DNA from 3 places in the Variovorax sp. GW822-FHT04E09 genome. Region 3 is predicted to be linked to each of the others. Evidence: predicted binding sites of a transcription regulator. Region 3 holds the regulator's gene; each other region holds the start of a gene.
The links. Region 3 encodes LexA, which represses DNA repair genes until DNA is damaged. Its sites were predicted from a motif close to ACTGTATNNNNATACAGT; they were not measured.
Positions count from the first base shown of each region.

Region 1: the regulator LexA is predicted to act here: its motif matches at 2,251-2,268, upstream of recA (recombinase RecA).
Region 2: the regulator LexA is predicted to act here: its motif matches at 4,669-4,686, upstream of AC1RL8_RS26245 (ATP-dependent helicase).

Region 1 covers NZ_JBXAMR010000006.1:218,725-225,732, reverse strand. The annotation lists gene yiaA (inner membrane protein YiaA) at 1-121, shown strand, start outside; gene AC1RL8_RS23805 (SRPBCC family protein) at 134-577, opposite strand; gene recX (recombination regulator RecX) at 546-1,019, opposite strand; gene recA (recombinase RecA) at 1,078-2,187, opposite strand; gene AC1RL8_RS23790 (MarR family winged helix-turn-helix transcriptional regulator) at 2,334-2,819, shown strand; gene AC1RL8_RS23785 (response regulator transcription factor) at 2,882-3,556, shown strand; gene AC1RL8_RS23780 (hypothetical protein) at 3,583-4,572, opposite strand; gene AC1RL8_RS23775 (sensor histidine kinase) at 4,715-6,157, shown strand; gene AC1RL8_RS23770 (HEAT repeat domain-containing protein) at 6,154-6,879, shown strand; gene AC1RL8_RS23765 (sporulation protein) at 6,885-7,008, opposite strand, start outside.
Region 2 covers NZ_JBXAMR010000008.1:13,239-20,246, reverse strand. The annotation lists gene AC1RL8_RS26270 (peptide ABC transporter ATP-binding protein) at 1-212, shown strand, start outside; gene AC1RL8_RS26265 (ABC transporter substrate-binding protein) at 260-1,891, shown strand; gene AC1RL8_RS26260 (5'-methylthioadenosine/adenosylhomocysteine nucleosidase) at 1,928-2,668, shown strand; gene AC1RL8_RS26255 (YoaK family protein) at 2,678-3,430, opposite strand; gene corA (magnesium/cobalt transporter CorA) at 3,487-4,473, opposite strand; gene AC1RL8_RS26245 (ATP-dependent helicase) at 4,699-6,816, shown strand.
Region 3 covers NZ_JBXAMR010000001.1:286,840-293,847, reverse strand. The annotation lists gene adk (adenylate kinase) at 1-564, shown strand, start outside; gene AC1RL8_RS01410 (asparaginase) at 595-1,581, opposite strand; gene lexA (transcriptional repressor LexA) at 1,655-2,338, shown strand; gene AC1RL8_RS01400 (hypothetical protein) at 2,483-2,863, shown strand; gene AC1RL8_RS01395 (D-2-hydroxyacid dehydrogenase family protein) at 3,031-4,038, shown strand; gene AC1RL8_RS01390 (MFS transporter) at 4,043-5,203, shown strand; gene AC1RL8_RS01385 (3-hydroxyacyl-CoA dehydrogenase) at 5,337-6,857, shown strand; gene AC1RL8_RS01380 (oxepin-CoA hydrolase, alternative type) at 6,884-7,008, shown strand, end outside.

The sequences.
Region 1 (7,008 bases), on a different contig from region 3:
CTACGCCATGGCCTTCCTGCTGAGCCTGTTCGGCGCGGTGGCGGTGCAGAAGAACGTGCGCGACATCGCCGCGTACAAGGCCGAGAACCCGCTGGCCGACGACACCGCCGCCACCGAGTAAGCCAGGCCGGGCTCAGCCCGCCTCGAGCAGGCGGCGCAGGGCCTGCAGGTCGCGCGCGATCCATCCGGCATCGCGCGCAAAGGCCGCATCGTCCATGTGCGGCTGGCGCAGCAGCGTGAACTGCAGCTCGCACACGCCCGGCGCCACGCCGATCACGCGAAACGGCAGGTAGACCTCGGGCACACCTTCGGGCGCCACCCAGTGGTCGAGCACGCCCAGGTCGTTGGGCGGCGCAAAGCGCATGCGGGCCTCGCCGCTTTCGGGCGTGCGCACGATCCAGTGGTCGCCGTGCGGCACCAGCGCGCTCTTCGCGAGGCCGCTGGCCCAGTCGGGCAGCCGCTTCGGGTCGGACGCGAGCGCATAGGCGTCGCGCCATTCGCAGTGCACGCGCTGGGTGATGACGCGAGACAGGGCCGCGTCGCCTTCATTCGCCGGAGGGGTCGTCGCTTGTGTCATCGAAGTCGCTCCTGAGCACCTTGGACACGACGGCGCCCGAGAAACCGCGCGCCATCAGGAATCGCATCTGTTTCGCGCGCTCCTTCGCATCGGCGGGTGGCGCGTCGAAGCGGCGGCGCCACAGGGCCGTGGCGCGCTCGACTTCGGTCTCCTGCAAGCCGGCCACCGCCTGCGCGATGGCTTCGGGCGCGATGCCCTTGGCCTGCAGCTCCTGCTTCACGCGCAACGCGCCCGAACGGGCGGCGCGCTGGTGCAGCACCGAGGCGACGACGCGCGGCTCGCTGATGAAGTCCTTGGCGGCCAGCTCGTCGAGCGCCTGGGCCAGCGTGCCGGGCTCTTCCTCGTGCTTCGCGAGCTTGCGCTCCAGCTCCGCGCGCGAATGCTCGCGCTGGCTCAGGAGGCGCAGGGCGCGGCCTTTGAGGGAGGGGGCACTGAAGGCCATTCGGGGGTGGTGGGTCGCTCACGCCGCCCACGCAACACGCGAAGGCCGCTTATCGAACTTACTCCGCCGCCTTGTCGGCCTTCGATGCCTTGGCGGGCTTCTCGGCCTTCTCGGGTTCGCTGCCGGCGTCGGCCGCGAGCAGCGGAATGCCCAGCGATTCGCGCACCTTGTTCTCGATTTCGCGCGACAGGTCGGGGTTCTCGCGCAGGAACTCGCGGGCGTTGTCGCGGCCCTGGCCGATCTTCTCGCCGTTGTAGGCGTACCAGGCACCCGACTTGTCGATGATCTTGGCGTTCACGCCCATGTCGATGATCTCGCCCTCGCGGCTGATGCCTTCGCCGAACAGGATGTCGAACTCGGCCGTCTTGAACGGGGGCGACACCTTGTTCTTCACCACCTTCACCTTGGTTTCGTTGCCGATGGCCTCGTCGCCCTTCTTGATGGTGCCGATGCGGCGGATGTCCAGGCGCACCGAGGCGTAGAACTTCAGCGCATTGCCGCCGGTGGTGGTTTCGGGCGAGCCGAACATCACGCCGATCTTCATGCGGATCTGGTTGATGAAGATGACCATGCAGTTGGTCTTCTTGATCGTGGCCGTGAGCTTGCGCAGCGCCTGGCTCATGAGGCGGGCCTGCAGGCCGGGCAGCGAGTCGCCCATTTCGCCTTCGATTTCGGCCTTGGGCGTGAGCGCGGCGACCGAGTCGACCACGATCAGGTCGACGGCGCCCGAGCGCACCAGCGAGTCGACGATTTCCAGGGCCTGCTCGCCGGTGTCGGGCTGGCTGATCAGCAGGTCGGACAGGTTCACGCCGAGCTTCTGGGCGTACTGCACGTCGAGGGCGTGCTCGGCGTCGACGAAGGCGCAGGTGCCGGCCTGCTTCTGCATGGAGGCGATCACCTGCAGCGTGAGCGTGGTCTTGCCCGAGGATTCCGGGCCGTAGATTTCAACGACGCGGCCACGGGGCAGGCCGCCGACGCCCAGGGCGATGTCCAGGCCCAGCGAGCCGGTGGAGACCACCTGGATGTCTTCCAGCGCCTCGCCTTCGCCCAGGCGCATGATCGTGCCCTTGCCGAACTGCTTTTCGATCTGGGCCAGCGCGGCCTGCAGGGCCTTGGCCTTTTCACTGTTGGCGACCGAGATGCTTGCGCCCTTGACGACTGCGTCCATGTGGAAATCTCCTTGAATATCAACGGTTTGTGTCGGGATTCATCCATCTGCTTTTAACCACAGGCTGGATGCTTGAACAGTAGTGTAGGGGCTCATGGCGTTTCGCAAACCCACTTTAAAGTCAGTTTGCCTTACCATCTGAAGCCATGGCCGACCCCGCCTTTCCCACCGATCCCGACGCCTGGCGCCAGACCCACCTGGGCCGCCTGCTGGGCCATGCGATGCGCCGCTTCGACGAGCGCGTGCTGGCGCTCATGGCGCACGACATCGACGTGCCGCTGGCGCTGTCGAACCTCGCGGCGCGCGCGCAGGTGAGCGCGGCGCACATCCACATCACGCGGCACCTGGCACGCGAGGGCTCGCGCCTGACCGAGCTGGCCGAGCGAGCCGGCATGACCAAGCAGGCCATGGGCACGCTGGTCGACCAGTGCGAGGCCTGGGGGCTGGTCACGCGCGGGCCCGACCCGCTCGATGCGCGCGCGCGGCGCGTGCTGTTCACGGCCGACGGGCTGGCCTGGCTGGACGCCTTCCGCCGCGCCGTGACGCAGACCGAGCGCGAGTTCCGCGCCAGCGTGGGCGACGAGATCGCCACCGTGGTAACCATCGGACTCGAAGCCTATACAGCGGGCTAGACTCGCGTTGAGACAAATGTGAACTGCGCCGGCATGGCGCCTGAATCCGCCGGAGGTGGCTCATGCGAATACTGATTGCCGAAGACGACCAGGTGCTGGCCGATGCCCTGCTGCGCAGCCTGCGCACCTCGGGCGCGGCGGTCGATCACGTGGCCAACGGCTCGCAGGCCGACACCGCGCTCATGACCCACAGCGAGTTCGACCTGCTGATCCTCGACCTCGGGCTGCCCAGCCTGCACGGCATCGAGATCCTCAAGCGCCTGCGCGCGCGCGGCTCGCAGCTGCCGGTGCTGGTGCTCACGGCGGCCGACAGCGTGGAAGAGCGCGTCAAGGGCCTGGACCACGGCGCCGACGACTACATGGCCAAGCCCTTCAGCCTGCAGGAGCTCGAGGCGCGCGTGCGCGCCCTCACGCGGCGCGGCATGGGCGCCACCAGCAACGCGATCCGCCACGGCCCGCTGGTCTACGACCAGGCCGGCCGCGTGGCGACCATCGACGGCAAGATGATCGAGCTGTCGGCGCGCGAACTGGGCCTGCTCGAAGTGCTGCTGCAGCGCGCCGGCCGGCTGGTCAGTAAGGACCAGCTGGTGGACCGGCTGTGCGAATGGGGCGAAGAGGTGAGCATCAACGCCATCGAGGTCTACATCCACCGCCTGCGCAAGAAGATCGAGAAGGGACCGGTGCGCATCGCGACGGTGCGCGGGCTGGGCTACTGCCTCGAGAAGATTCCCGGTTGAGCGTGCCCCGCCCGCGCGCAATGCCGTCAGGGCTGCTTGCGCAGATTGACGAGCAGCGTGGCGCCGGTGTTCGAACGGATCAGGAACATGAGGCTGCGGAAGTAGCCGTTGCTGTCGTACACGCCCGCCGGCACCAGCCCGATGATGGCCGGCCCGGCATAGCTGCCGGTGGCGGCGGGGGTGAGCTTGCAGTCGTTGGTGCTGGCCGTGGCGGCATTCACGGCCTTCAGCGTGAGGCTGTACATGTTCTTGGCCGAGCCGGGCTGCGCCAGGGCGACAGTGCCCGAGAGCGTGCACTGGCCGATCTGCACGCCGCTCGTGCTGCCAGTGAACACGCCCTGGCCATCGACCTGCACCGTCACGCCCAGGCTCGGGCTGCTGTCGGTGTTGGACCACGTGCCGGTCATGCTCGCCTGCGACACCGCCAGCGCGTTCTCGATCGTGTAGGCCAGCGGGCCGACATCGGACGGCCTGCGGTTGTCGTAGGCGTAGGTGCCATCCACCGACTTCTTCGGCGTGAAGGTGCCCGAGCCCGTCACCGGATATGCGTTGGGCGGAACATACAACTCGGTGTCCGGGTTGAACGACCAGTCGAGCCCCGTGACCTTCAGCGAACCCCACATCGTGCCCCCGAGGAAGCTGCCCGCCAACGAACCGTTGGTGCCGACGAAGGCAATGCCTCGCACGCCCGCGTAGATGCCTTCGCTGTCATTGCCCACCGCGGCAGTGGAGCCGGGCTGCGGCGCACTCAGCGAGGGCGACGGCTCGGAGCCCGGCACAGCGGCGCGGTTCTCGGCCGGTGCGGGCGCGGGCGCGGGGGCCGGGGAGGGCGCGGGTGCGGGGGCCGGGGAGGGCGCGGGTGCGGGCGCCGGAACCGGTGCGATCGGCAGCATCGGCATGCCACCCCCGCCCCCGCCACCTCCACCGCCGCATGCAGTCACACCCACGCTGGCGGCCAACACGGTCGCGGCCATCCAGAGCGGCTTGGGGCAGCCGCCCACGGTCTTTTGCTTCATGATTTCTCCCTGATGTTTTTGAATTGCAGAAACTGCACGTCAAGGCTACAACCAGTCACACCTTGTCAATGAAACGTCACACCTGCGAATCGCAGTACTAGTTCACGCTCGCCCGCGTTCTTTCGTCTTGCCAGGAACTCCCTTGAAGCTCTTCCAGCGCGCCCAGCGCTCCCTGTTCGGCGAGATCCTCGACTGGATGCTCACGCCGCTGCTGCTGCTCGTGCCGGTGAGCATCGGCGTGACCTGGCTGGTGGCGCAGGGCATCGCCAACGCGCCCTTCGACCGCGCGCTGGAGCACAACGTGAAGGTGCTGGCCGAGCTGGTCACGGTGAAGCAGGGGCAGACGCACTTCGTGCTGTCGCAGTCGGCGCGCGAGATCCTGCGCGCCGACGACGCCGGCCACATCTACTACCAGCTGCTCGACGGCCACGGCACGCTGCTGCACGGCGAGCGCGACCTGCCGCAGCCCAACGTGGACGACCCGCCCGGCACCAACGTGGTCCTGCTGCACAACAGCACCGTGCACGGCCAGCCGGTGCGCGTGGCCTCGCTGTGGATTCCCAGCGGCAGCGAAGAAGTGCCGCCGTCGCTGCTGCAACTGGCCGAGACGCGCGAGAAGCAGGCGGTGCTCGCCACCGAGATCATCAAGGGCGTGCTGCTGCCGCAGTTCGCGATCCTGCCGCTGGCGGTGCTGCTGATCTGGCTGGCGCTGGTGCGCGGCATCAAGCCGCTGTCGGTGGTCGAGGCGCGCATCCGCGAGCGCCGCCCGGGCGACCTGAGCCCGCTCGACGAGTCCTCGGTGCCGCTCGAGGTCGTGCCACTGGTGTCGTCGGTGAACGAGCTGCTCGACAAGCTCAACGACTCCATCTTCACGCAGAAGCGCTTCCTGGCCGACGCCGCCCACCAGCTCAAAACGCCGCTCGCGGGCCTGCGCATGCAGGCCGACCTAGCGCAGCGCGAAGGCGCCAACGCCGACGAATTGAAGCAGTCGCTCAAGCAGATCGGCCGCGCCAGCGTGCGCGCCACGCACACGGTGAACCAGCTGCTGTCGCTGGCGCGCGCCGAGGGCACCAGCGCCATGACGCACTGCCAGCCTTGCGACCTCGCGCGGCTGACCATCGAGGTGGTGCGCGAGGCCGTGCCGCGCGCGATCGAGAAGCGCATCGACCTCGGTTACGACGGCGTCCAGGCCGGCGCACCCGGCGTGATGGTCGACGGCAACCCGACGCTGCTGAAAGAGCTGGTGCGCAACCTGGTCGACAACGCGCTCAACTACACGCCCTCGACGCCCGAACGCCCCGGCGTGGTCACGGCGCGCGTGCTGGCCGACCCCTTCGGTCACGTGCAGCTGGTGCAGGTGGAGGACAACGGCCCCGGCATCGCCGAGGCCGACCGCGAACTGGTGTTCGAGCCCTTCTACCGCGTGCTCGGCAACGAGGCCGACGGCTCCGGGCTGGGCCTGCCGATCGTGCGCGAGATCGCCAACCAGCACCGCGCGCGGGTCAAGCTCGAAGACGCGCACCCCGGCAAGCATCCGCCGGGCGCGCTCTTCACCGTGCGCTTCGAGGAGGCCCCGTCGGAATGAATCCGCTCGACACGCTGCGCCAACGCTTCCTGGAAATCCGCCTCGACACCGATGTGTCGGACATGTTCGACTTCGGCGCCGATCTGCTGGAACAGGATTCAGCCGAGGCGCTCGCCTTTCACTACACGCTGCTGCACGACACCGGCATGGACAGCGAGCTCTACGACTGGCTGTGTCGCAAGTTCGGCGAGCGCGGCGACGAAGCCGAAGACCACCTGCTCGCGCAGTTCGACCGCGAGCCCGACCCGGCGATGCAGGCCACGGTGCTGCAGCTGCTCGGCGGCTTCAAGTACCGCAAGGGCCGGCGCCTGAAAGAGACCGCGGCCCTCGCGCGCGCCGCGCTCGCGTCGCCGCACGACGAGCTGCGCTGCAAGGGGCTGTGGGTGATCGGCTGGCTCGGCGGCACGACCGACATCGCCAAGGTCGTGCCGCTGCTCACGCACGATGCCGTCGCCACGAACCGCCGATGGGCCGCGAGCGCGCTGATGCAGATCGTGTTCAACCGCCGCAGCGCTGCGCCCAAGGCGCTCGAGCCCTTGCGCCAGGCGCTCGACACCGAGACCGATCCGGTCGTGCTGGGCGGCATCCTGGTCGCGGTGCAGGAGATCGCGGGCAAGAAGTTCGGCCTGAGCTCGAGTTCACACGAGCCGCCCTCCGAAGAGAAACTGCAGGCCGCCTTGGCCAAGGCGCGGCGCATGTTCGCGCGCGCGGCTGCGGCCTGACTGGATCAGGGCGCGGGCGTGCCCAAAGGCTTGGCTTCCTTGCGGATCTGCAACCACTCGGGGTGGATCTGCCGCGCCATGCGCTGCGGCTCGCGCTCGTCGAGCGCCGCCGGCGCGAGCCCGAAGCCG
Region 2 (7,008 bases), on a different contig from region 3:
TCGTGCTCAAGGGCGAACTGCCGTCGCCGCTGGACCCGCCCTCGGGCTGCGTCTTCAGCACGCGCTGCCCGCACGTGCAGCCGCGCTGCCGCGAGGAGCGCCCCGTGCTGCGCGCGCTCGACGACCGGCTGGTGGCCTGCCACTACGCCGAGCAGTTTCTCGATGGCGCGCCGGCCGTGCGCGCCGATGGTCCCGTGCTCGCCGCGTCCTGAAGAAGAGTGGAGTGGCGATTTTTTCAACCCTGTCTCGAGGAGTCCCCATGACGACCCAGTCCTCCGTTTCGCGCCGCTCACAAAAGCTGGCGCTCCTGGCACCGGCAGCGCTCACGGCCCTTACCCTGGCCTGCGGCGCCGTGTCAGCCAAGACGTTGGTGTACTGCTCCGAAGGAAGCCCGGAAAACTTCTATCCGGGCATGAACACCACCGGCACGTCCTTCGACGTGACCACGCAGGTCTACAACACCATCGTCGAGTTCGAGCGCGGCGGCACCAAGGTCATGCCGGGCCTCGCGGAAAAATGGGACATCTCGGCCGACGGCACCGTGTACACCTTCCACCTGCGCAAGGGCGTGAAGTGGCACACCACGAGCAAGAGCTTCAAGCCCACGCGCGACTTCAACGCCGACGACTTCATCTTCATGCTCGAGCGCCAGTGGAAGGAGAGCGACCCCTTCTTCAAGGTCACGAGCCAGAACCACTCCTACTTCAACGACATGGGCATGCCCAAGTTGCTGAAGTCGGTGGACCGCATCGACGACCACACGGTGAAGATCACGCTCAACCAGGCCGAGGCGCCGTTCCTGGCCAACCTGGCGATGCAGTACGCGGGCATCCAGTCGAAGGAATACGCCATCGCGATGCTGAAGGCCGGCACGCCCGAGAAGGTCGACCAGGACCCGGTCGGCACCGGGCCGTTCTACCTCGTGCAGTACCAGAAGGACGCGATCATCCGCTTCAAGGCCTTCCCGCAGTACTGGGGCGGCAAGGCCAAGATCGACGACCTCGTGTTCGCGATCACGCCCGATGCGTCGGTGCGCTGGGCCAAGCTGCAAAAGGGCGAGTGCCATGTCATGCCGTACCCGAACCCGGCCGACCTCGACGCGATCCGCAAGGACCCGAACGTGCAGGTGCTGGAGCAGCCGGGCCTGAACGTGGGCTACCTCTCGTACAACACGACGAAGAAGCCCTTCGACGACGTGCGCGTGCGCAAGGCCATCAACATGGCGATCAACAAGAAGGCCATCATCGACGGCGTGTACCTCACGACCGGCGTGGCCGCGAAGAACCCGATTCCGCCCACGCTGTGGTCCTACAACGATGCCGTGAAGGACGACCCGTACGACCCCGAAGCCGCCAAGAAGCTGCTGGCGCAGGCCGGCTTCCCCGATGGTTTCAGTACCGACCTGTGGGCCATGCCGGTGCAGCGCCCCTACAACCCGAATGCCAAGCGCATCGCCGAACTGATGCAGGCCGACCTGGCCAAGATCAACGTCAAGGCCGAGATCAAGAGCTTCGAGTGGGGCGAGTACCGCAAGCGCCTGCAGGCCGGCGAGCACCAGATGGGCATGCTGGGCTGGACCGGCGACAACGGCGACCCGGACAACTTCATGTACACGCTGCTGGGCTGCGCCTCGGCCAAGTCGGCCAGCGGCAGCAACATCTCGAAGTTTTGCTACCAGCCCTACGAAGACCTCGTGGTGAAGGCCAAGAGCGCGACCAAGCAGTCGGAGCGCGACACGCTCTACAAGAAGGCGCAGGTCATCTTCAAGGAGCAGGCGCCGTGGTTCACCATCGCGCACGCGGTGCAGCTGAAGCCAGTGCGCAAGGAGGTGGTCGACTTCAAATTGAGTCCGTTCGGCCGCCACACGTTCTACGGCGTGGACATCAAGTAAGCCGTGGCCGCTGCGCCCATCGCCATCGTCGCGGCCATGCACGAGGAGCTGAGTGCGCTCCTCGCGCGCATGCCCGACGAGCAGCGCGTGCGCGTGGCCGGCCGCGACTTCTGGGTCGGCCACCTGCAAGGCCAGCCCGTGGTCGCGGTGCTGTCGCGCATCGGCAAGGTCGCGGCGGCGGTCACGGCCACGGTGCTGCTCGAGCGCTTCGGCGTGCGGGCGATCGTGTTCACGGGCGTGGCGGGCGGGCTGGCGCCGGGCGTGAACGTCGGCGACGTGGTCGTGGCGACCGAGCTGTTGCAGCACGACATGGACGCTTCGCCGATCTTTCCGAAGTACGAGGTGCCGCTGATGGGGCGCTCACGCTTCGCGGCCGATGCGGTCATCGGCGATGCGCTGGCGGCGGTGGCCGAAAGCACCTTGCGCGATCCGGTGAGTCTGGTGGGGCAGAAGGCGGTCGATGAGTTCCATCTGCGGTCGCCGAAGGTCCATCGCGGCCTGCTGATCAGCGGTGACCGCTTCGTGTCGACCACCGCGGAGTGTGGGGTCCTGCAACGCTCGCTGCCCGATGCGCTCGCCGTCGAGATGGAGGGCGCGGCGATGGCGCAGGCCTGCCACGACTACGGCGTGCCCTTCGCGGCGCTGCGGACCATTTCAGACCGCGCCGACGATACCGCGCACGGCGACTTCACGCGCTTCGTGGCCGAGGTGGCGAGCCGCTACAGCCTCGCGCTCGTCGACGCCTGGCTCGCCTCCCTGCCGCGCGACGCGGCCTGAAGAACCCGCCTACGGCGCGAGCCGGCGCAGCTGCGGCAGGTCGCGCAGCAGCGGCGGGATCGACAGCGCCAGCAGCAGCGCGGCCAGCGGCACGACGCAGATGAAGCCCACGTGCTTGAAGCCCAGCGCACCCACGGCGCCACCGAGCACGAACATGGCGACCAGGCCGCCGCAGCGGCGCAGCCTGCTGCGGTCGTGGCGCACCGGCAGCGGCGTGGACGGCGCGCGCCGGTTCCAGTAGAGCATCTTGCCCAGCTCGATCCCCACGTCGGTGATGTTGCCGGTCATGTGGGTGGTGCGCGTGCTGCCGCCCGAGGTCTTCGACGCCACGGCGTTCTGCAGGCCCATGATGAACGACAGCAGCAGCACCGTGAGCGGCACCGCGAACGGCGTGGCCCAGGTCAGCGTGATGGCGCCGGCGAGCCCGAACGGGAACATCAGCGCGGCCTCCAGCAGCAGCGGCAGCGCGTACACGCCATGCAGCCGGTGCTGGCGCGCCCAGTTCACCAGCACCGCGCAGACCGCCGCGCCGCTCACGAACGCCAGGATCGCGCCCAGCGCGTTCAGCAGCAGGGTGAGGTTGCCCAGCACCATGCCGTCCGCCAGCTGCGAGGCGAAGCCGGTCATGTGCGAGGTGTACATGTGCAGCACGAGGAAGCCGCCTGCATTGATGGCGCCGGCGTTGAAGGCCAGCAGCAGTCCGAGCGCGGTGTTCGTCGACGGCGCGCGGTGGCGGTTGGTGAGGAAACGAAGTCTGCGCACGGGGCCCTCCAGGTCAGCTGCCTGTCGGCAGCCACTCTAGCACCCGATGTGCGGCGTTACTTGAGCCAGCCGCGCCGACGGAAGTACCACATCGGCACCAGCGCGCTGGCCGCCATCAGCGCGATGGCGTAGGGGTAGCCCATGGCCCAGTCGAGCTCGGGCATGAACTTGAAGTTCATGCCGTAGATGCTCGCGATCAGCGTGGGCGGCAGCAGCGCGACGCTGGCCACCGAGAAGATCTTGATGGTCTTGTTCTGGTTGATGTTGATGAAACCGACGGTCGCATCCATCAGGAAGTTGATCTTGTCGAAGAGGAAGGCCGTGTGGTTGTCCAGCGATTCGATGTCGCGCAGGATCTGCCGCGCCTCCTCGAACTGCTCGGCGTTGAGCATCTTGCTGCGCATCATGAAGCTCACGGCGCGGCGCGTGTCCATCACGTTGCGGCGGATGCGGCCGTTCAAGTCTTCCTGCCGCGCGATGGCGCCGAGCACCTCGCCGGCCAGCTCGTCGCTGACGTTGCCCGACAGCACCTTTTTGCCCGCCACCTCGAGCTCGTCGTAGATGTTCTCCAGCGTGTCGGCCGAGTACTCGGCGTCGGCGTCGAAGAGCTTGAGCATCACTTCTTTCGCGTCTTCGATCAGCCCCGGCGCGCGGCGTGCGCGCATGCGCAGCAGGCGGAACACGGGCACGTCTTCGTCGTGGATCGAGAACAGCACGCCGCGGCTGCGCAGGTCGGTGTTGTGCTGGTTGAGGATGAAGGCGACGCGCACCGTGCGCGGGTCTTCGTCGTCGTCGATCAAGAAGTCGGAGCGGATGTGCAGTTCGCCGTTGTCTTCCTCGTAGAAGCGGGCCGATTCCTCGATGTCCTCGTCCATCGCGTCTTCGGGAATCGAGAGGCCGTAGTACTGCTTGATCCAGCGCTTTTCCTCGAGCGTGGGCGACTCGAGGTCGACCCAGATCGGCTGGAACTTGGAGAGCTCTTCGAGCGACTCGATCTCTTCCTGGACGAGGCGGCCGTTGGCGAGCGTAAAGATGTTGAGCATGGGCTCACTCCCGGGGGTGACTGAACGATGGGCGAGGGCGGGGCGCTTTCAATTCCCGCGGACCCGGCGTCAGTACATCACGCGCAGCGTCGCCAGGGAGTTGAAAGCTGCCGAGACGGGGCGGTTTCCAAGGGGAGTCTCCGGTTGCAGCGAGGCGCGATTATGTCACCGGCCACAGGGCGACAAGGCACTCGAACTGGACGGACATACAGTAAAGTCGTGCCCATGCAGACCCCTGCGTCCCCTGTTCTTTCCACCCCCCCGAAGACGCAAGCCGAGCGCCTGGCCGCGGCGCTCGCCGCGCTCAACGACGACCAGCGTGCGGCGGTCGAGCACGGCGTGGGCGCGGCGGTCGGCGCCGACCACCGGCCGCTGCTCGTGATCGCCGGTGCCGGCTCGGGCAAGACCAGCACGCTGGCGCACCGCGTGGCGCACCTGATCGCGGACGGGGTCGATCCGCAGCGCCTGCTGTTGCTCACCTTCTCGCGCCGCGCCGCGCAGGAAATGGAGCGCCGCGCGGGCCAGGTGCTGGCGCGCGTGCTGGGCCTGAAGTCGGAGCGCCCGCCCGCGCTGCCCTGGGCCGGCACCTTCCACGGCATCGGCGCACGGCTGCTGCGCGAGTACGCCGCGCAGATCGGGCTGGACGAGAACTTCACCATCCACGACCGCGGCGACGCCGAAGACCTGATGGGGCTGGTGCGGCATGAGCTGGGCCTGTCGTCCACGGTCAACCGCTTCCCGCGCAAGGGCACCTGCCTGTCGATCTACTCGCGCTGCGTGAACACGCGCGCGCCGCTGGCCGCCGTGCTGAAAGACAGCTTTCCCTGGTGCGCCGAGTGGGAGGCGCAGCTCAAGGCGCTCTTCGGCGCCTACGTCGAAGCCAAGCAGCAGCAGAACGTGCTCGACTACGACGACCTGCTGCTCTACTGGGCCGAGATGGTCGCCGAGCCCGCGCTGGCCGCGCACGTCGGCGCGCGCTTCGACCACGTGCTGGTCGACGAGTACCAGGACACCAACCTGCTGCAGGCCGAGATCCTGCGCGCGATGAAGCCCGATGGGCGCGGCGTGACGGTGGTGGGCGACGACGCGCAGTCGATCTACTCGTTCCGCGGCGCCACGGTGCGGAACATCCTCGACTTTCCCTCGCAGTTCTCACAAGAGGCGCGCGTCGTCACGCTGGAGCGCAACTACCGCTCGACGCAACCGATCCTCGACGTGTCGAACCGCGTCATCGCGCAGGCCGCCGAGCGGCACGCCAAGACGCTGTGGACCGACAAGCCCTCGGCCGGCAAGCCGGTGCTGGTGCTCGTGCCCGACGAGGCCGGGCAGGCGCGCTGGGTGGCCGACAAGATCCTGGCGCACCGCGAAGGCGGGCTGGCGCTGAAGTCGCAGGCGGTGCTGTTTCGCACCTCGTCGCACAGCGCGGCGCTCGAGCTGGAGCTGGCGCGGCGCAACATCCCGTTCGTGAAGTTCGGCGGGCTCAAGTTCCTCGAGGCCTCGCATGTGAAGGACCTGCTCGCCGTGCTGCGTTTCGCGCAGAACCCGCGTGGGCGCATGGCGGGTTTCCGGGTCACGCAGCTCATTCCCGGCGTGGGCCCGGCCACCGGCACGCGCCTGCTCGACGCGATGGACCAGGCGGCCGACCCCGCCGCGGCCGTGCGCGACTTCGTGCCGCCGTCGGCCGCGCGTGAACAGTGGGCCGACTTTGCCCAGGCCTATGCGACGCTGCGCGCGCCGTCGCTGCAGTGGCCGGCCGACGTGGAGGTAGCCATGCAGTGGTACCAGCCGCACCTGGAGCGGCTGTACGAAGACACCTCGGGCGTGCGTCATGCCGACGTCGAGCAACTGGCGCGGCTGGCGGCCGTCTATGGCTCGCGCGAGCGCTTTCTCACCGAACTCACGCTCGACCCGCCCGAGGCCACCAGCGACCGGCCCGGCCCGCCTTCGCTCGACGAGGACTACCTGATCCTGTCGACCATCCATTCGGCCAAGGGGCAGGAGTGGAACTCGGTGCACGTCATCAACGTGGTCGACGGCTGCATGCCGGCCGACGTGGCGCAGGGCGCGCACGAGCTGGAAGAAGAACGGCGCCTGCTCTACGTGGCGATGACGCGGGCCCGCGACCACCTGCATCTGGTGATGCCGCAGCGCTTTCACATCACGCAGCAGGCGGCGCGCGGCGACCGGCACCTGTACGCCAACCGCACCCGTTTCATCACGGAGTCCGACCTGGCGGGCTTCGAGCTGCAGACCTGGCCGCCGCCGCCGGTGCTGCCGCCCGCGGTGCCGCCGCCGGCGGCGGTGATCGACCTGCGCAACCGCATGCGCGCCGCCTGGCGCTGAACGGGCCGGCCCTTCGGGCGTGAGGGTCACTGCGCGCTGCACATGGAAACACTTGCTTCCAATGTGCCGCAACGGCATGCCACTGCACGGGGGCAGCTATGGAATCAATAGCGGATTAGGGCATGCAATACACCGGCCCGTCACTCGGGCAAGCCCCGGTATTGCAATACCGTGACAGCTTGGGCATAGTGA
Region 3 (7,008 bases):
GGCGACATGTTGCGCGCCGCGGTCAAGGCAGGCACCCCCCTCGGGCTGCAGGCCAAGACGATCATGGATTCGGGTGCACTGGTCAGCGACGACCTGATCATCAACCTCGTGAAGGAACGCATCGCGCAGCCCGACTGCAACGGCGGTTTCCTGTTCGACGGCTTCCCGCGCACCATTCCACAGGCCGACGCCATGAAGGCGGCCGGCGTCAAGCTCGACTACGTGCTCGAGATCGACGTGCCCTTCGGCGACATCATCGAACGCATGAGCGGCCGCCGCTCGCACCCGGCATCGGGCCGCACCTACCACGTCAAGTTCAATCCGCCGAAGGTGGAAGGCAAGGACGACGTGACCGGTGAAGAGCTGATCCAGCGCGAAGACGACAAGGAAGAGACCGTGCGCAAGCGGCTCGACGTCTACAGCCAGCAGACCCGTCCGCTGGTCGACTATTACTCGGCCTGGGCCAAGACCGATCCGGCCGCTGCGCCAAAGTACCGCGCCATCCAGGGCGTGGGCACGGTCGACGAGATCACGCAGCGCGCGCTTGCCGCACTGAACAGCTGATCCAGCGGCTGATTCGTCAGCCTCGTTCTCCTAGCCGCCCTCCGACTCCGGCAGGGCGGCCACTCCCAACAGTTCCAGCACCAGCGCAACCCGCGCCTTCACCGGCGTGAGTGCGCCCGCATCCCGCAGCCCGTCACCGGGTTTCGGCAGGATGCGTCCGTTCGTGCAGCGCGTGGCGCGCAGCACTGCCACGCCGCCGTCCTGCGCCTTCAGCGCCGCGCCTTCCAGCGCGTGGTGCACGGTGCCGTTGCCGGTCGTGGCCACGACCAGCCCGCGCAAGGGCTCAGCCGACGGGAGCAGCAACGCCTCCACGATCGCACCGCTCGCGCCCGCGTGGCTCATGACGATCTCGACGCGGGGCCACGGCTTCGACACCGCCTCCAACCGCGCCGCATCGAGCGGCGCCCCCTGCGGCCATGCACCAACGCGCCGCACTTCGCCCTCCTCCACATAGCCGACCGGCCCCGCATCGCCCGACGCGAAGGCATCGAGGCGGTAGGTGTGCACCTTCTGCACATCGAGGCCGCTGTGGATCGTGCCCGCACACACCACCGTCACGCCCTGCGCGCCCGGCGTCGAGGCCACCGCGAGCGCGTCGCGCACGTTCTGCGGACCATCGGGCGACAGGGCCGTCGCCGGGCGCATCGCGCAGGTCAGCACCACCGGCTTGGCCGGCGCGAGCACGGCGTGCAGGAAGAAGGCGGTCTCTTCCAGCGTGTCGGTGCCGTGGGTGACCACGATGCCGGCCACGTCCGACTGCGCCAGCCAGTGTGCGCAGCGCGCGGCCAGCTGGCGCCAGGTGTCGGCGTCCATGTCCTTGCTGTCGAGCTGCGCGACCTGCTCCGCCACCAGCGTCACGCCGGCCGGCGCTTCGATGCCGCCCAGCAGGTCCGCCACGCCCACCTGCCCGGCGGTGTAGCCGATGTTGTCGCCGCTGCTGGCGGCCTTGCCGGCAATGGTGCCGCCGGTGCCCAGCACCACCACGCGGCGCGTCCCGGACGAAGAGGAATGAGTCATGGCTTGTCAACTTTTGAAAACTGGTTAAAAATACAGGTACTGGATATCTAGCCAGTGCCGCAAGGAAACCACTATGCAGTTCGCAGTGAAGCTTACCGCCCGCCAGCAGCAGATCCTGGACCTGATCCAGGGCGCCATCGCACGCACCGGTGCGCCGCCCACGCGCGCCGAAATCGCCAACGAGCTGGGCTTCAAGTCGGCCAACGCCGCCGAGGAGCACCTGCAGGCCCTGGCCCGCAAGGGCGTGATCGAACTCGTCAGCGGCACCTCGCGCGGCATCCGCCTCAAGGGCGATGCGCTGCGCTCGCTCCACGAAACGCGCCACCGCGAAGGCAACCAGTTCTCGCTCTCGCTGCCCGGCATGGCCCAGCTCGCGCTGCCGCTCATCGGCCGTGTCGCGGCGGGTTCGCCCATCCTCGCGCAAGAGCACGTCGACCAGACCTACTACGTCGAGAACACGCTCTTCCAGCGCCAACCCGACTACCTGCTCAAGGTGCGCGGCATGTCGATGCGCGACGCCGGCATCATGGACGGCGACCTGCTCGCCGTGCAGGCCACGAAGGAAGCGCGCAACGGCCAGATCGTGGTGGCACGCCTGGGCGAAGAAGTCACCGTGAAGCGCCTGAAGCGCAACAAGCAGGTGATCGAGCTGCACGCCGAGAACCCCGACTACCCGACCATCATCGTCCAGCCCGGCGAGCCCTTCGAGATCGAAGGCCTCGCGGTCGGCCTCATCCGCAACACGATGCTGATGTAGGCCCCGGGCCTGCTGTCCACACGCAGCAGCACCTCATCCGGCCGCGACAGGTGGCGGGCGTATGGCGCGAAGTCGCCATCACCCTGTCGTGACCGATTCAAGAAATCCTGCCTGTGTTCAACCTCATACTTTTTTGGAGTTCACATGGGAATCGCCCTCCTCGCCATCGCCGACCTCTGGTCGCCCCTGCAATCGCTGGCCACCCGCTGGATGCCCGCCCGCCGTCCCTCGCATGGTGAGAGCGGCGATGCAGCCGCTGGCCTGCGCTACGTGGCCATTCGCCCGGCCTGCACGGCGCGCACCGCTGGCAGCCCGGCGCCGACCGCGTCACCGTCCGCCGCCACGCCCGCCCGCCCGCTGCGCGTGGTCCGCGTGGTCGACCGGCAAGGCTCGCAGCGCGGCTGCGCCAACCGGGTCGTGATTTCCGGCCGCATGGCCGACGTGTGCGCCGAACTCGACCGGCTCGCCGCACTGGAAGCCGCGGAAACCGGGAGCGGCACGCCCCGCCCCAGCCACCTGCACTGAGAAAGTGCCAACGAACCCGCCGTGCCTGCGCACTCTGTGCGCCCCTCATGCGCACGGCGGATTCACTGGAATCGGCCTGAAACGGGCCTTCCGGCCGCCATCCGGCGCCGGGTATCCAAACGTTCACACGTGCGACGTGCCGATGCTGCGAGGCACAATGGCATGCCATGAACATTGTGATCCTCGACGACTACCAGGACGCCGTGCGCAAGCTGCAGTGCGCTGCCAAGCTGGACGCTTACGCCGCCAAGGTCTACACCAACACGGTCAAGGGCATCGGCCAACTGTCGGTTCGCCTCAAGGATGCGGACGTCATCGTGCTCATCCGCGAGCGCAGCCAGATCTCCCGCCAGCTCATCGAGAAGCTGCCCAAGCTCAAGCTGATTTCCCAGACCGGTCGCGTCGGCGGCCACATCGACGTCACGGCCTGCACCGAACGCGGTGTGGCGGTGGCCGAGGGCTCGGGCTCGCCGCAGGCGCCCGCCGAACTCACCTGGGCGCTGATCATGGCGGCCATGCGCCGCCTGCCGCAGTACATCAGCAACCTCAAGCACGGGGCCTGGCAGCAGTCGGGCCTCAAGTCGGCGTCGATGCCGCCGAATTTCGGCGTGGGCTCGGTGCTCAAGGGCAAGACGCTGTGCATCTGGGGCTATGGCCGCATCGGCCAGCTGGTGGCGCGCTACGGGCAGGCCTTCGGCATGCAGGTCGTAATCTGGGGCCGCGAGGCCAGCTGCGCCAAGGCGCGCTCCGACGGCTTCCAGGTGGCACAGAACCGCCACGAATTCTTTGCCGCCGCCGACGTGCTGTCGGTGCACCTGCGGCTCAACGAGGACACCCAGGGCCTCGTCAAGCTCGAAGACCTCTCGCGCATGAAGCCGACGGCGCTGTTCGTCAACACCTCGCGCGCCGAGCTGGTGGAGGCCGATGCCTTGCTGGCTGCGCTCAACCGCGGCCGCCCCGGGCTGGCGGCCATCGACGTGTTCGAGAGCGAACCGCCGCTGCAGGGCCATGCGCTGCTGCGGCTCGAGAACTGCATCTGCACGCCGCACATCGGCTACGTCGAGCAGGAAAGCTACGAAAGCTACTTCGGCCAGGCGTTCGACAACGTCGTGAGCTTCATCAAGGGCAACCCCACGAACATCGTGAACCCCGGCGCGCTGCAGGTCCGGCGGTGAGCGCATGAGCCGGCCCGCGCCGCAGCGAGGCGCGCTCTGGGCGCTGCTGGCCGGCAATTTCGTGATCGGCACGGGCGTGATGGTCGTGCCGGGCACCCTCAATGAGATCAGCGCCTCGCTGGCGGTCCAAGTCGCCACCGCAGGCCAGCTGATCAGCGCAGCCGCCTTCGTGATGTGCCTGGGCGCCCCGCTGCTGGCCGCCGCGGTCGCCGGCTGGGACCGCCGCAAGCTGCTGGCCCTCACTCTGCTCTGGTACGCCGCGTGGCACGTGGTCGCGGCGCTCGTGCCCAGCTTCGGCGCGTTGCTGCCGGTGCGCATGCTGACGGTGATCGCGCCCGCCATCTTCACGCCCCAGGCTGCGGCCTGCGCCGGCATGCTGGTGCCGCCCGAGCAGCGCGGGCGCGCCGTCACCTTCGTCTTTCTCGGCTGGTCGGTGGCCTCGGTGCTGGGCCTGCCGATCGGTGCGCTGATCGGTGGCCACCTGGGCTGGCGCATGGCCTTCATGGCCATCGCGGCGCTCAGCGTCGTGAGCGCCGCCTCGGTCTGGCTCACGCTGCCCAGCGGCATCCGGCCCGCCGCGCTCACGGCCGCCGCCTGGTCGCGCGTGCTGCGCAGCCCGGTACTGATGGGCATCGTGTCGGTCACGGCGCTGCAGGGCGTCGGCCAGTTCGTGCTGTTCAGCTATTTCGGCCCGCTGCTCAAGCAGGGCTTCGGCGCCGACGCCAATACGCTGAGCCTGATGTGGGCGCTGTTCGGCGCCTTCGGCCTGCTGGGCAACATGGTGGTGAGCCGCTACATCGACCGCGTCGGCGCCGGGCGCATGGTGCTGCTGACGACCGGGCTGATCGCGCTGAGCCTGCTGCTGTGGCCGCTGGCCAGCACGCTGGCGTGGCTGGCGGTGGTGCTCGTGCCCTGGGGCCTGGGCTGCTTTGCCACCAACTCCTCGCAGCAGGCGCGCCTCGTGGGGCTGGCGCCCGCCCTGGCGCCGGGCTCGGTGGCGCTCAACAGCTCGGGCATCTACATCGGCCAGGCCTTAGGCGCAGCACTCGGCGGCTGGCTGCTGGCGAACGACGCCACCGAGTGGATGAGCCGGGTCGGTTTTGCACTGATGCTGCTGGCCATGGGCCTGAGCTTCGCCATCGACCGCAGCCGCCGCCCGGCCTGAATCCGATGCCCCGCGTAACACCCGGGGCGCGGGCCTCCCGCGAGATTGCAAAATCGGAGCTTTCGTCCGCGTCGCGCACCCGCGCCGGCGCGGCCGCCCCGGACACCCACCAACCCATGAGAACCTTGATCCCATGACAGTGAACTACCCCCGAATCGGCGTGATCGGCGCCGGCGCCATGGGGCGCGGCATCGCGCAGATCGCCGCCCAGGCCGGCAGCGAAGTGCTGCTGCTCGACAGCTTCGCAGGCGCCGCCGAGCGTGGCCGCGAAGCCCTCGCCGCCCAATGGAACAAGCTGCACGAGAAGGGCAAGATCGACGCCCCCACGCGCGACGCCTACGTGGCGCGCGTGAAGGCGGTCGACGGCATGCAGGCGCTCGCAGGCTGCGACCTCGTGGTCGAGGCCGTGGTCGAGAACCTCGAGGTCAAGCGCACGCTGTTTCGCGAGCTCGAGGACGTGGTCGCGCCCACGGCCACGCTGGTCACCAACACCTCGTCGCTGTCGGTCACGGCCATCGCGGCCGGCCTGCAGCACCCCGCGCGCTTCGCGGGCTTCCACTTCTTCAACCCCGTGCCGCTGATGAAGGTGGTCGAGGTGGTGGCGGGCTTCAAGACCTCGCCCGAGGTCTGCCAGAAGCTGGCCGGCTACGCCACACAGATGGGCCACAGCGCCGTGCAGGCGCAGGACACGCCCGGCTTCATCGTCAACCACGCGGGCCGCGGCTACGGCACCGAGGCGCTGCGCATCGTCGGCGAAGGCGTGGCGGACTTCGCCACCATCGACCGCATCCTGAAGGACCAGGCAGGCTTTCGCCTCGGCCCCTTCGAGCTGCTCGACCTCACGGCGCTCGACGTGTCGCACCCGGTGATGGAGTCGATCTACCACCAGTACTTCGAAGAGCCGCGCTTCCGCCCGAGCGTGATCACCGCGCAGCGCCTGGCCGCCGGCGCACTCGGCCGCAAGACTGGCGAAGGCTTCTACCGCTATGAAGACGGCGTGATGCAGCAAACGCCCGAAGCGCCGGCGCCGGTGATCGAAGGCACGCCCGCGGTCTGGGTGTCGCCGCGCGCCGCGCGCCGCGCCGAGCTGCTGCGCCTGGTGAACACGCTGGGTGCGCAGATCGACAGCGGCAGCGCCCCCGCACCGCAGTCGATCATCCTGGTCGCGCCGCTGGGCTTCGACGTGACGACGGTCGCGGCGGTCGAGCGGTTGGACGCCACGCGCACCGTCGGCATCGACATGCTGATCGACGACGCCGCCACCAAGCGCCGCGTGCTCGCCACCAACCCGGCCACGCGCCGCGACGTGCGCGACGCCGCGCACGCCCTCTTCGCGCGCGACGGCAAGGCCGTGAGCGTGATCCGCGACAGCGGCGGCTTCGTCACGCAGCGCGTGATCGGCGCCATCGTCAACATCGCCGCCGACATGTGCCAGCAGCGCGTGTGCACGCCGGCCGACCTCGAGACCGCCGTGCAGCTGGGCCTGGGCTACCCGCGCGGCCCGCTCGCCATGGGCAACCTCTACGGGCCGACCAACATGCTCGAAGTGCTGTTCAACCTGCAGACCGTGTACGGCGACCCGCGCTATCGCCCGAGCCCGTGGCTACGCCGCCGCGGCGCGCTGGGCCTGAGCCTGCTGCACGAAGAAGAATAAATAACGAACGAACAGGCACACACGCCATGACCGCCGAACTCAAGAGCACCAGCGAAGGCAGCACCATGGTGCTGACCATCGTCAACCCGACCCAGCGCAATGCACTGGGCCCTGAGATCTATGCCGCCGGCATCGAGGCGCTGAACGGCGC